Regions from separate parts of the Devosia salina genome, predicted to be linked through region 2. Evidence: riboswitches for the same ligand, from Rfam matches in the RefSeq annotation. Region 2 holds a riboswitch; each other region holds the start of a gene.
What was found. Region 2 has a riboswitch for FMN ahead of ribD (bifunctional diaminohydroxyphosphoribosylaminopyrimidine deaminase/5-amino-6-(5-phosphoribosylamino)uracil reductase RibD). Riboswitches for the same ligand answer to the same signal wherever they lie in the genome.
Positions count from the first base shown of each region.

Region 1: another riboswitch for FMN. It lies ahead of K1X15_RS06275 (DMT family transporter); the one in region 2 lies ahead of ribD (bifunctional diaminohydroxyphosphoribosylaminopyrimidine deaminase/5-amino-6-(5-phosphoribosylamino)uracil reductase RibD).
Region 3: another riboswitch for FMN. It lies ahead of ribD (bifunctional diaminohydroxyphosphoribosylaminopyrimidine deaminase/5-amino-6-(5-phosphoribosylamino)uracil reductase RibD); the one in region 2 lies ahead of ribD (bifunctional diaminohydroxyphosphoribosylaminopyrimidine deaminase/5-amino-6-(5-phosphoribosylamino)uracil reductase RibD).

Region 1 covers NZ_CP080590.1:1,316,766-1,320,179, reverse strand. Annotated here, with positions in the region: gene K1X15_RS06280 (MFS transporter) at 1-866, opposite strand, end outside; FMN riboswitch at 1,025-1,169, shown strand; gene K1X15_RS06275 (DMT family transporter) at 1,269-2,240, shown strand; gene K1X15_RS06270 (MurR/RpiR family transcriptional regulator) at 2,352-3,188, shown strand; gene K1X15_RS06265 (bifunctional 5-dehydro-2-deoxygluconokinase/5-dehydro-2-deoxyphosphogluconate aldolase) at 3,312-3,414, shown strand, end outside.
Region 2 covers NZ_CP080590.1:2,621,828-2,625,241, forward strand. Annotated here, with positions in the region: gene K1X15_RS12710 (riboflavin synthase) at 1-576, opposite strand, end outside; gene ribD (bifunctional diaminohydroxyphosphoribosylaminopyrimidine deaminase/5-amino-6-(5-phosphoribosylamino)uracil reductase RibD) at 557-1,654, opposite strand; FMN riboswitch at 1,696-1,845, opposite strand; gene K1X15_RS12720 (hybrid sensor histidine kinase/response regulator) at 1,982-3,414, opposite strand, start outside.
Region 3 covers NZ_CP080590.1:2,780,253-2,783,666, reverse strand. Annotated here, with positions in the region: gene ribB (3,4-dihydroxy-2-butanone-4-phosphate synthase) at 1-252, opposite strand, end outside; gene K1X15_RS13575 (riboflavin synthase) at 228-836, opposite strand; gene ribD (bifunctional diaminohydroxyphosphoribosylaminopyrimidine deaminase/5-amino-6-(5-phosphoribosylamino)uracil reductase RibD) at 817-1,914, opposite strand; FMN riboswitch at 1,956-2,105, opposite strand; gene K1X15_RS13565 (hypothetical protein) at 2,299-2,577, shown strand; gene queF (preQ(1) synthase) at 2,684-3,145, opposite strand; gene K1X15_RS13555 (VUT family protein) at 3,142-3,414, opposite strand, start outside.

The DNA of each region.
Region 1 (3,414 bases), 1.3 Mb from region 2:
AGATAGACACCCGTGGCCGCGCCGGCGATCGGCATGAGCAGGAACATCCAAAGCCCGGACCCCACCGCTGAACGCAGGGAAAAGGCATCAGGCGGCATCAGTCGCTCGATGCTCCGCCGGTCGAGCCACACCGCCATGATGAGGGCAACGGCCGCGACGGCGAGCAGCAGTCCCGCCTGCATTGGCGGTGCGATGGCGGCCAACGCCACCAGCATGGTCCCGCCGCCGATCGTCACCAGCCGCAAGCCCGGGAAGCCGCTGCTCTGGGTCACCCTTTCACCCTGCGGCACGACAAGGAGCACCATGGTGCCGAAGATCAGCACCAGCGGGACATTGACGAGAAAGGCAGCGCGCCAGGAAATCAGCTCCGTAAGCGCCCCTGCCCCGGCCGGGCCGCCAAAGGCCGCAATGGCCCAGACCATGGCCTGCATTCCGAACACCTTGGGCACCAGTCGGCTGGGGAACAGCTCAGGGATGAGCGCAAAACAGAGCGCGGCAACAACGCCCTCGCCGAACCCCTGTATCGCCCGGCCCACCAGCACCTGCGACATGTCTCCGGCGGTCGCGGCGATCAGCGTGCCCACTAGGAACACCCCCGCCAGGCCCAGCAGCGAGCCACGCGATCCCAGCCGACGCTTGAACAGGGCTGCGGCCGCGCCACCGACAATGGCAAAGACCAGATAGAGCGTGGTCGCCCAGGAAATGACCTCGATGCCGCCCAGCTCCTGTACGGCCGAGGGCAGAGCCGCCGAAGTGAAGAACGCATTGAATGCGAACAGGGACACGCCCAGGGCAAGAATGGTTGTGACAGCCAGATAGCGGGGGCCGAAAATTTCGGCCCAGCGGCCTTCCACGGTTTCAGACATGACGGGTGCCTTATTAAACAAGATACCACTTGTTTAATTAGAGCCGGGGCGGAATGCAATCCGATTTCGCTCAAATTTTGGGCAGAACCGGTATCACCCCTGTGCGTGCTTGTCAGACCCGGCCAACTGGCCTATCTAAGCCCCTGCAGGCTTGCCTGCATTGTTCTCAGGGCGGGGTGAAATTCCCCACCGGCGGTAAAGGCAGACATGCCAAGCCCGCGAGCGCTCCCGACCATCGGGAGGTCAGCAGATCCGGTGTAAATCCGGAGCCGACGGTCACAGTCCGGATGAAAGAGAACGGGACAAAGCGCCTTTGCCGGCGCGCGTGGCTATTTGGCTGCGCCATTTTCGGCATGTCGCCTCCCGTAACCCTGAGGAAACTGGTTACGGAAAGGACGACAGATGAGCCAGATTTCCTCGACTTCCAACAGCGCCGCAACGTCGGGCGCCGCCTTCATGGTGGTGGCCAGCATCGTGTTTGCAGGCACCAATGTTCTCCAGTCGGTTCTGCCGACGCCCGCCGAATGGGGCGGCTTTGGCATGAGTTCGACAGGTATGGCCTTCTGGCAGTACGTGATCGCCTCTATCCTGGCGCTGCCCCTGATCCTCAGGATCGGCCTCTCAAACCTGCGGACCAGGCGCCCGGTCGCCCACGAGATCCGGGCCTTCGTCTCGGCCCTCGGCGTCCATGTCTTCGTCTATGGCTTCGCCTCTGGCGTGCCGATCTGGCAGATGGTGACCCTTCTGGCCACCGGCCCGCTCTTCATCATTCTTGGCTCCGCCCTGTTCCTGGGTGAGAGGGTGTCCTCGGCACGCCTTGCTGCCTCCATTATCGGCTTTGTGGGAGCCATCATCGTCTCGGGCGTCGGAACTGAAAGCCTTGGCTGGCAGGCGCTGATCCCGATCACTGCCGCTGCGCTCTGGGCCGGCACCGATGTGCTGACCAAGTATCTGGCCCGCAAAGGCGAGAGCCCTGAAACCATGACCATCTCGCTGCTGGTCCTGATGACGCCCAATCATCTTGCCATTCTCCTCGTGGCCAATGCCCTTTCTGGCATCCTGCCCATGGGTATGGCGCCGGGTTTCCCGTTTGCACTGCCCGATGGCACCGGCCTCTGGCTGTTGTTGCTGCTCGGCGCCCTGACGGCTGTCGCGCAATATCTGCTGGCCTTCGCCTATAAGGTTGCGGACGCGACCTATCTGCAGCCCTTTGGCGACCTCAAGGTGCCACTGAGTGGCCTGGTGGGCTGGATTGCCCTGGGCCAGGTGCCATCGCAGTGGTTCTGGGTCGGTGCGGCGCTGATCGTGGCTGCGTCAGCCTTCATCTACTGGGTGGAGAACCGTGGCGCACCGAGCCGCCTGCAGCCCGCCTGACAGGTTCCAGCATCGCAGTTCAAGGGCAGGACGGGTTCCGTTCTGCCCTTTTTCTTGCCGTGAGGCGCGATTCATTCCAGATATGGAACGTCCATTCCACGGGAAGCCGCCATGTCCGCGCCGCCTATTGTTGCCCCAGAGGATTTCGAAGCCCTTCGTGCCGCAATCATGGCGCAGCGAACCACACTGCCCAAGCGGCTCATGCAGGTCGGCGCCTATGCGCTGGAGCATCCGGACGAAATCGCCTTCGGCACCACGGCCAGCATAGCGCAGGCGGCGCAGGTGCAGCCGTCCACGCTGGTGCGGTTTGCTCAGAACTTCGGTTTCGATGGCTTCTCCGGCCTGCAGCATCTGTTTCGAGCCCGGCTCAAGGGGCGGAACTCATCCTACGAAGACCGGCTCCGGCAGATCGAGGAAAGCGGGGCCGAAGAGGCGGAAAGCAGCACCATCCTCAAGGGTTTCATCGCGGCGGCCCATCAGAGTCTGGAGGCGCTGACCGCCACCATCGATGCGGATCAGTTCGAAAGAGCCGTTGCCCTCTTGGCAAAGGCCGACACCATCTACCTCATTGCCCGACGTCGCAGCTTTCCCATCATCAGCTCAATGGCTTATGCCTTTGGCAAGCTCAAGGTGAGTTGCCAGGTGGTCAGTTCGGCCATCGGCAATGATGACGACATCCTCACCCTGGCATCACCCGTTGACGCGGCCATCGCGGTCAGCTTCTCGCCCTATGCAGCGGAGAGCGTGGTGCAGGCGCAGAGCCTTTCAGAGCGGGGGGTTCCCGTTGTCGCGCTCACCGATTCCGCCCTGTCGCCGCTGGCGGCCTGTGCCACCGAGTGGTTCGAACTGATCGAGGCGGATCACGCGGGCTTCCGCTCCCTTTCCGCCAGCCTGGCTTTGGCCACAGCGCTTACCGTCTGCGTTGCGGAGCGCCGCCGGCAGATCTAGGCGCGGTGACGCCCGGATCAAATGCTGCGGATTCTCGTTTGGAACGAACATTCCATATTGAATGAAATCAGAACCTGTGTTTCATTCTCCGTGACAGTTCGCAGCCCGGAGGAGGAGCAGGCTTTGGCCCCAGGCTATGAAAACACCAAAGACAACAAGCTGGACGTGATCACGATTGGTCGCGCCTCCGTGGACCTCTACGGCCAGCAAATCGGGACGCGCCTCG
Region 2 (3,414 bases):
CACGTACTTGGCCATCACGTCGACCTCGACATTGAGATCGTTGCCAATGGCGAGGGTGTTGAGATTGGTGTGCTCCCAGGTGTGGGGGATGATGGTCACCAGCACGGCAACGCCCCCGTCCCGCTGGTCTAGGTCATTGATGGTGAGGCTGATGCCATTGAGGGCGATGGAGCCTTTTTCGACGCAATAGCGTCCAAGGGCGTCGGGCAGCACAAAGACATGCTTGTAGGCGCCATCGGCCTCGACCCGCTCCACCAGTCGCGCCAGTCCGTCGACATGACCCTGCACCAGATGTCCGGAAAGCCGCGTGTCGAGCGTTACCGCACGTTCCAGATTGGCGTATTGGCCGACGGCCAGGCCACCCAGATTGGTGCGCGCCAGCGTTTCGGGGCTGATGAAGAAACGGGCGCGGCCGGCGCCATCGAATTGGGTGACCGTCAGGCACACGCCATTGACTGCAATGCTCTCGCCCAGCGACAAGTCCGGCCAGCCGCTCTCAAGTTCGATCTCCAGCGAGCCGCCATTGGGCGCGGCCAGAGAGACGCGTGCGCGTTTTTCAATGATGCCCGAGAACATCTTTTTCCTTTCCGTGTGAATAAGCTTGGGAAGCCGGGTTGTGCCGAACGGTTACCCGGTCGGTCCCGTCGGGATTGGCGGCCTGTTCGATCAGGACATGCTCGTCCCAGAGGCCGCTTGTGAGCAGACGCGCGGTCAGAGTCGGACCAGCTTCGACCAGCACTTCCATGCCGCCCGCCATGCCAATCGCTTCCAAGGCGTGGTGCACGTCATCGGCCAGGTGCAGGGCAAAGCCGCGCTCTCGGGCAGCATCCAGATAGGTCTCGGTGACCCGCCGGCGCCGGTCCAGAATGGCCAACATGCGTTGCTTTTCCGGATGGTCTGGCACCCGCCGCACGGTAAAGAGAGGGTTGTCGGCCAGCACTGTCCCCGAGCCTGTCAGGACGGCATCGGCCCGGCGCCGCAGACGATGGGCCAGGTCCAGCGAGGAAGAGCTTGTAAAGGTCTTGCGCCCGGCGGCCGGTACCATGCTTCCCGATGCGGAAATGGCCTGCTTGATGGTGATGAAAGGCAGTCCGGTCCGGACGCGTTTTGCGAATGGCGCGAGCAGCCGGTTGGCTTCTCCAAGCAGCACAGCGGCTTCGGGGTGGTGCAGATCGGACAAGAAGTGCACATCGAGTCCCGCTGCGCGCAGGCGTTCGGCGCCTCCGCCCGCGACCTTGGGATTGGGGTCACGGCAGGCAATCCAGACGTGACGGGCCCCCGTGCTCAAGATGGCCTCAGCGCAGGGTGGCGTGCGGCCGTGGTGGTTGCAGGGTTCGAGCGTTACCACGACGCTGTCGATATTGTCTGCAAGGCCTGCGGAACGGGCCTGGGCGATGGCCTCGGCCTCGGCATGGAGCAGACCCGCCCGCCGATGTGCGCCGCTGGCCAACTCCTGTCCCAGAGCGTCGAGCAAGATGCAGCCGACCGGCGGATTGGGGGCCGTCGCACCCTCATGGGCCCGCGCCAGATCCAAGGCACGCGCAAAGGCGCTCAGGATCGGCTGCGGCGGAAGATATGGATGGGGATAAACTGCGCTTTCGTCCATGCCCGTCCCGTCGTCACCAAAGACGCGTTCCAGGGCAAATGACGACAAGCACGCGCTGTCCGGTGAACGGAAAGCGCGCGTCGACGATCATCGGTTCTCTTCCATCCGGACTATACCGTCGGCCCCGGAATTACACCGGGTCTGCTGACCCCACCCCGAAGGATGGGCGCTCGCGGGCTGATGTGCGCAAAGACACAATTACCGCCGGTGGGGAATTTCACCCCGCCCTGAGAACACTCATCCGCATTGAATAGGGAGCGTGGGCCGCAAGATCAAGTGGGCACAAAGGCGTAACCGGCACGAGTGTCGATGCGGACCTCCGAGCGCACACGCGCAAGATCGGGATCAGCATCGCCGTAACACCAGATTCTTGCTCTACTGCAAGATTTTGCGCAGGCTGGCAGCCAGGTGGTCGCGACTGTAGGGCTTGCTGAGCAGATCGATGCCCGGATCAAGGCGCCCATCTGTTTCGACGGCGTTCTCGGCATAGCCGGACGTGAACAGGACCTTGAGGTCTGGTCGCAAGACCCGCGCTCTTTTCGCAAGGTCGACGCCATTCATGCCACCGGGCATGACGATATCGGTGAACAGCAGCGTGACGTCGGGATTGGCCGCGAGTAGTTCCATGGCCGGGGTCGCGGCGGTCGCCTCCAGGACGCGGTAGCCCAGCCCTCCAAGCAGGCCGCAGACGTGACGGCGGACCAGGGCGTCATCCTCGACAACCAGGATCAGTTCGTTGCCCCCTTCGGGCACTTGACGCGCTGGATTTTCCGGGCATTTGCCCACGCTTTGATTGGCCCTAGAAAAATACAGACTGACCGAGGTTCCGTGGCCCACATCGGAGCGAAGGCGGAGGTGACCGCCCGATTGCTTGACGAAGCCATAGACCATGCTCAAACCGAGGCCCGATCCCTTGCCAACATCCTTTGTGGTGAAAAAGGGCTCAAAGACTTTGGACAGCAGTTCCGGTTCTATTCCGTGGCCGGTGTCAGATACCGCCAGAACCACATACTGTCCGGGCGCGACATCGGCTGCTATCGCCTGACTGGTGTCGAACGTCGTGTTGGCCATGCTAATCGTCAGGCGCCCACCATCGCTCATGGCGTCGCGGGCGTTGATGGCCAGATTGAGAACGGCGCTTTCCAGCAGAGCCGGGTCGATTTCGACGGGCCACAGTCCTTCTGGCTGGTCGACCTCGACATCAATGTGCTCGCCCAATGTCCGAACCAGCATGGTATGCATGCCGGCAATGAGGCTGCCCAAATCAAGCAGCTGCGGCTGCAGGGGCTGCTTGCGGCCAAAGGCCAGCAGGCGACTTGTCAGGTCCGCTCCCCTTTGGGCGGCCGTGGAAATCATTTCGGCGAGGTGACGCGACTCCTGCCCGCTCTCAAGCGCCTCGCATAGCAGCTCGGCACTGCCCGCGATGACGGTGAGGAGGTTGTTGAAGTCATGCGCGACACCGCCTGTGAGCTGGCCCATGGCTTCGAGTTTTTGCGCCTGCCGCAAGCGGCCCTCGAGCTCACGCTGGGCTGACACATCGAGCATGCTGCCCACCATCCGTACCGCCTTGCCGCTTTCGTCGCGGATGACCGAGCCGCGGTCGATGATGCTGAGCGCGTGCCCGTCGCTATGCAGGAAGCGGTACTCACTGACCCAGGTTTTCTCTGTGCCGTTGATAACCGCATGAATGCTCTCGATCACCCGGTCGGCGTCTTCGGGATGGATGCGGTTCATCCAAGACCCGGGACCTGGCTCCACCTCGTCAGGGTCATAGCCGAACAGCGTCTTGAAGTTCTCATTCCACCACA
Region 3 (3,414 bases), 160 kb from region 2:
GGTAAAGGCGGTCGAGCGGCGGGCCCGGTTGTTGGCCACCATCGGGGGCAGGCCAAGCCGGTCGACCTGTTCGCCGGTGAGCGCTAGGCAGATCAGGCCGCGGCCGAACCGGGCCATGAAGTTGATTGCTTCAGGGGTGGCGAATTCGGCGGCAATGACCAGATCGCCTTCATTTTCGCGATCTTCGTCATCGACCAGGATCACCATGCCGCCATTGCGCAATTGGGTCAGGGCTTGAGATAGGGCAGACATAGGCGCTCCACATATTTGGCCATGACGTCGACCTCGACATTGAGATCGTCGCCAATGGCGAGCGTGTTGAGATTGGTGTGGTCCCAGGTGTGTGGGATGATGGTCACCAGCACGGCAACGCCCCCGTCCCGCCGTTCGAGACCGTTGATGGTGAGGCTGATGCCGTTAAGGGCGATGGAGCCTTTTTCGACGCAATAGCGTCCAAGGGCGTCGGGCAGCACAAAGACGTGCTTGTAGGCGCCATCGGCCTCGACACGCTCCACCAGTCGCGCCAGTCCGTCGACATGACCCTGCACCAGATGTCCGGAAAGCCGCGTGTCGAGCGTTACCGCACGTTCCAGATTGGCGTATTGTCCGACGGCCAGGCCACCCAGATTGGTGCGCGCCAGCGTTTCGGGGCTGATGAAGAAACGGGCGCGGCCGGCGCCATCGAATTGGGTGACCGTCAGGCACACGCCATTGACTGCAATACTCTCGCCCAGCGACAAGTCCGGCCAGCCGCTCTCAAGTTCGATCTCCAGCGAGCCGCCATTGGGCGCGGCCAGAGAGACGCGTGCGCGTTTTTCAATGATGCCCGAGAACATCTTTTTCCTTTCCGTGTGAATAAGCTTGGGAAGCCGGGTTGTGCCGAACGGTTACCCGGTCGGTCCCGTCGGGATTGGCGGCCTGTTCGATCAGGACATGCTCGTCCCAGAGGCCGCTTGTGAGCAGATGCGCGGTCAGGGTCGGACCAGCTTCGACCAGCACTTCCATGCCGCCCGCCATGCCAATCGCTTCCAAGGCGTGGTGCACGTCATCGGCCAGGTGCAGGGCAAAGCCGCGCTCTCGGGCAGCATCCAGATAGGTCTCGGTGATCCGCCGGCGCCGGTCCAGAATGGCCAGCATGCGTTGCTTTTCCGGATGGTCTGGCACCCGCCGCACGGTAAAGAGAGGGTTGTCGGCCAGCACTGTCCCCGAGCCGGTCAGGATGGCATCGGCCCGGCGCCGCAGACGATGGGCCAGGTCCAGCGATGCAGCGCTGGTAAAGGTCTTGCGCCCGGCAGCCGGTACCATGCTTCCCGACGCGGAAATGGCCTGCTTGATGGTGATGAAAGGCAGTCCGGTCCGGACGCGTTTTGCGAATGGCGCGAGCAGCCGGTTGGCTTCTCCAAACAGCACAGCGGCTTCGGGGTGGTGCAGACCGGACAAGAAGTGCACATCGAGCCCCGCTGCGCGCAGGCGTTCGGCGCCTCCGCCCGTGACCTTGGGATTCGGGTCACGGCAGGCAATCCAGACCTGGCGTGCGCCGGTGCTCAGAATGGCCTCAGCGCAGGGTGGCGTGCGACCGTGGTGATTGCAGGGTTCGAGCGTCACCACGACACTGTCGATTTTATCGGCAAGCCCGGCGGCGCGAGCCTTGTTGATGGCGTCAGCCTCGGCATGAGGCATGCCTGCCCGCCGATGTGCGCCGGTAGCCAGTTCCCGCCCATTGGCGTCAAGCAGCACGCAACCGACCGGCGGATTTGGCGCGGTTGCGCCTTCATGGGCCCGCGCCAGATCCAAGGCACGCGCAAAGGCGCGCAGGATCGGCTGCGGCGGAAAGTCTGGATTGGGGTAAACTGCGCTTTCGTCCATGCCCGTCCCGTCGTCACCAAAGACGCGTTCCAGGGCAAATGACGACAAGCACGCGCTGTCCGGTGAACGGAAAGCGCGCGTCGACAATCATCGGTTCTCTTCCATCCGGACTATACCGTCGGCCCCGGAATTACACCGGGTCTGCTGACCCCATCCCGAAGGATGGGCGCTCGCGGGCTGATGTGTGCAAAGACACAATTACCGCCGGTGGGGAATTCCACCCCGCCCTGAGAACACTTGCAGGTAACCTGCTTCAATTTGACTTAGAGCAAGGGCGGCAACAGATCAAGAAGGCACATCAACGTGCCCTTATCCCGGGCATGTGCATGCAAGTTATCTCAATAGCAATTCAGTTCGAATAGGAACCGTACGTGAGTCTGACCAGACACTGCGAGACCGGCCCTGTTGAGCCGAAATCCTATGAGGGTGTTTATGAAAAAGTCTCTTCTTCTGTCTTCCGCGCTGTCGGTCGTCGCGGCGATTGCGATCGCCAGCCCCGCATTGGCCATTGGTTCTGGCGACGTGCCTGCTCCTGTCGATTTGATTGACATGGCAGGTCCGGGCCAGAGCCACACCAATGACAGCGGCATTTCCGGCTTTGACGGAAACCAGGGAAATGATCGCAAGGTGGGCAATGCCGGCGGTGGGTCCGTGTCGGAGCCCATCGAACAACCGGTTGAGGAGCCGGCGGACGACGGTGGGGTCTGGTAATATTGCCAAACCTCGCAGGGCAGCCTCAAGTTGCGAGACTGCCCTGCGAGTCAATTCTCGAGTTCAGTTGCACGCTCGCATTGGTTGGCGCACGAACAAACTGAACCTAGCCACGGCCGCGATAGCTGGGGACGCCAGTGTCTGGTAGCCAGAGATGGCTCGGCGGAGTCCCGGTCTGCCAGAAGACGTCAATCGGGATGCCGCCGCGCGGATACCAGTAGCCGGCAATTCTGAGCCAGCGCGGCTCGAGCAGGCCCACCAAACGACGCCCGATCCCGACTGTGCAATCTTCATGGAAGGCCCCGTGATTGCGGAAAGCCGTCAAATAGAGCTTGAGGGATTTTGACTCTACCAGCCACCTGTCCGGAACGTAGTCAATGACCAGGTGGGCAAAATCCGGTTGACCTGTGACCGGGCAAATTGACGTGAATTCAGGCGCGGTGAAACGGGTCAGATAATCGGTATCCTCGTGAGGATTGGGCACGCGTTCCAAAACGGCCGTCGTGGGGTCAGTGGGTGCCGGAATGTCGCGCCCAAGCTGGCTCAGGCCAAGATGCTGCTCGCTCATGCCTGTGCTCCCTCAATGGGAGCCGCCGACGTGCGGCGTGTCTGCAACAGATGAAGCAGCGGCAACGCAAGTACCACCATCCAGCCTTTGCCCACAACCTGACCCCACATCAAGTCTGTGCTGCCAAATGCCAGTTGCAGAAAGATCAGCGTATCCACAAAGAGCCCGACGATGCTCGAGGTGAACACGGCGAGAAGCAAGCCGCGACGCCGCAAGGGCGTGAATACCGCCATGTCTGCCAGTTCGGACACCAGAAATGCTGCGGTCGA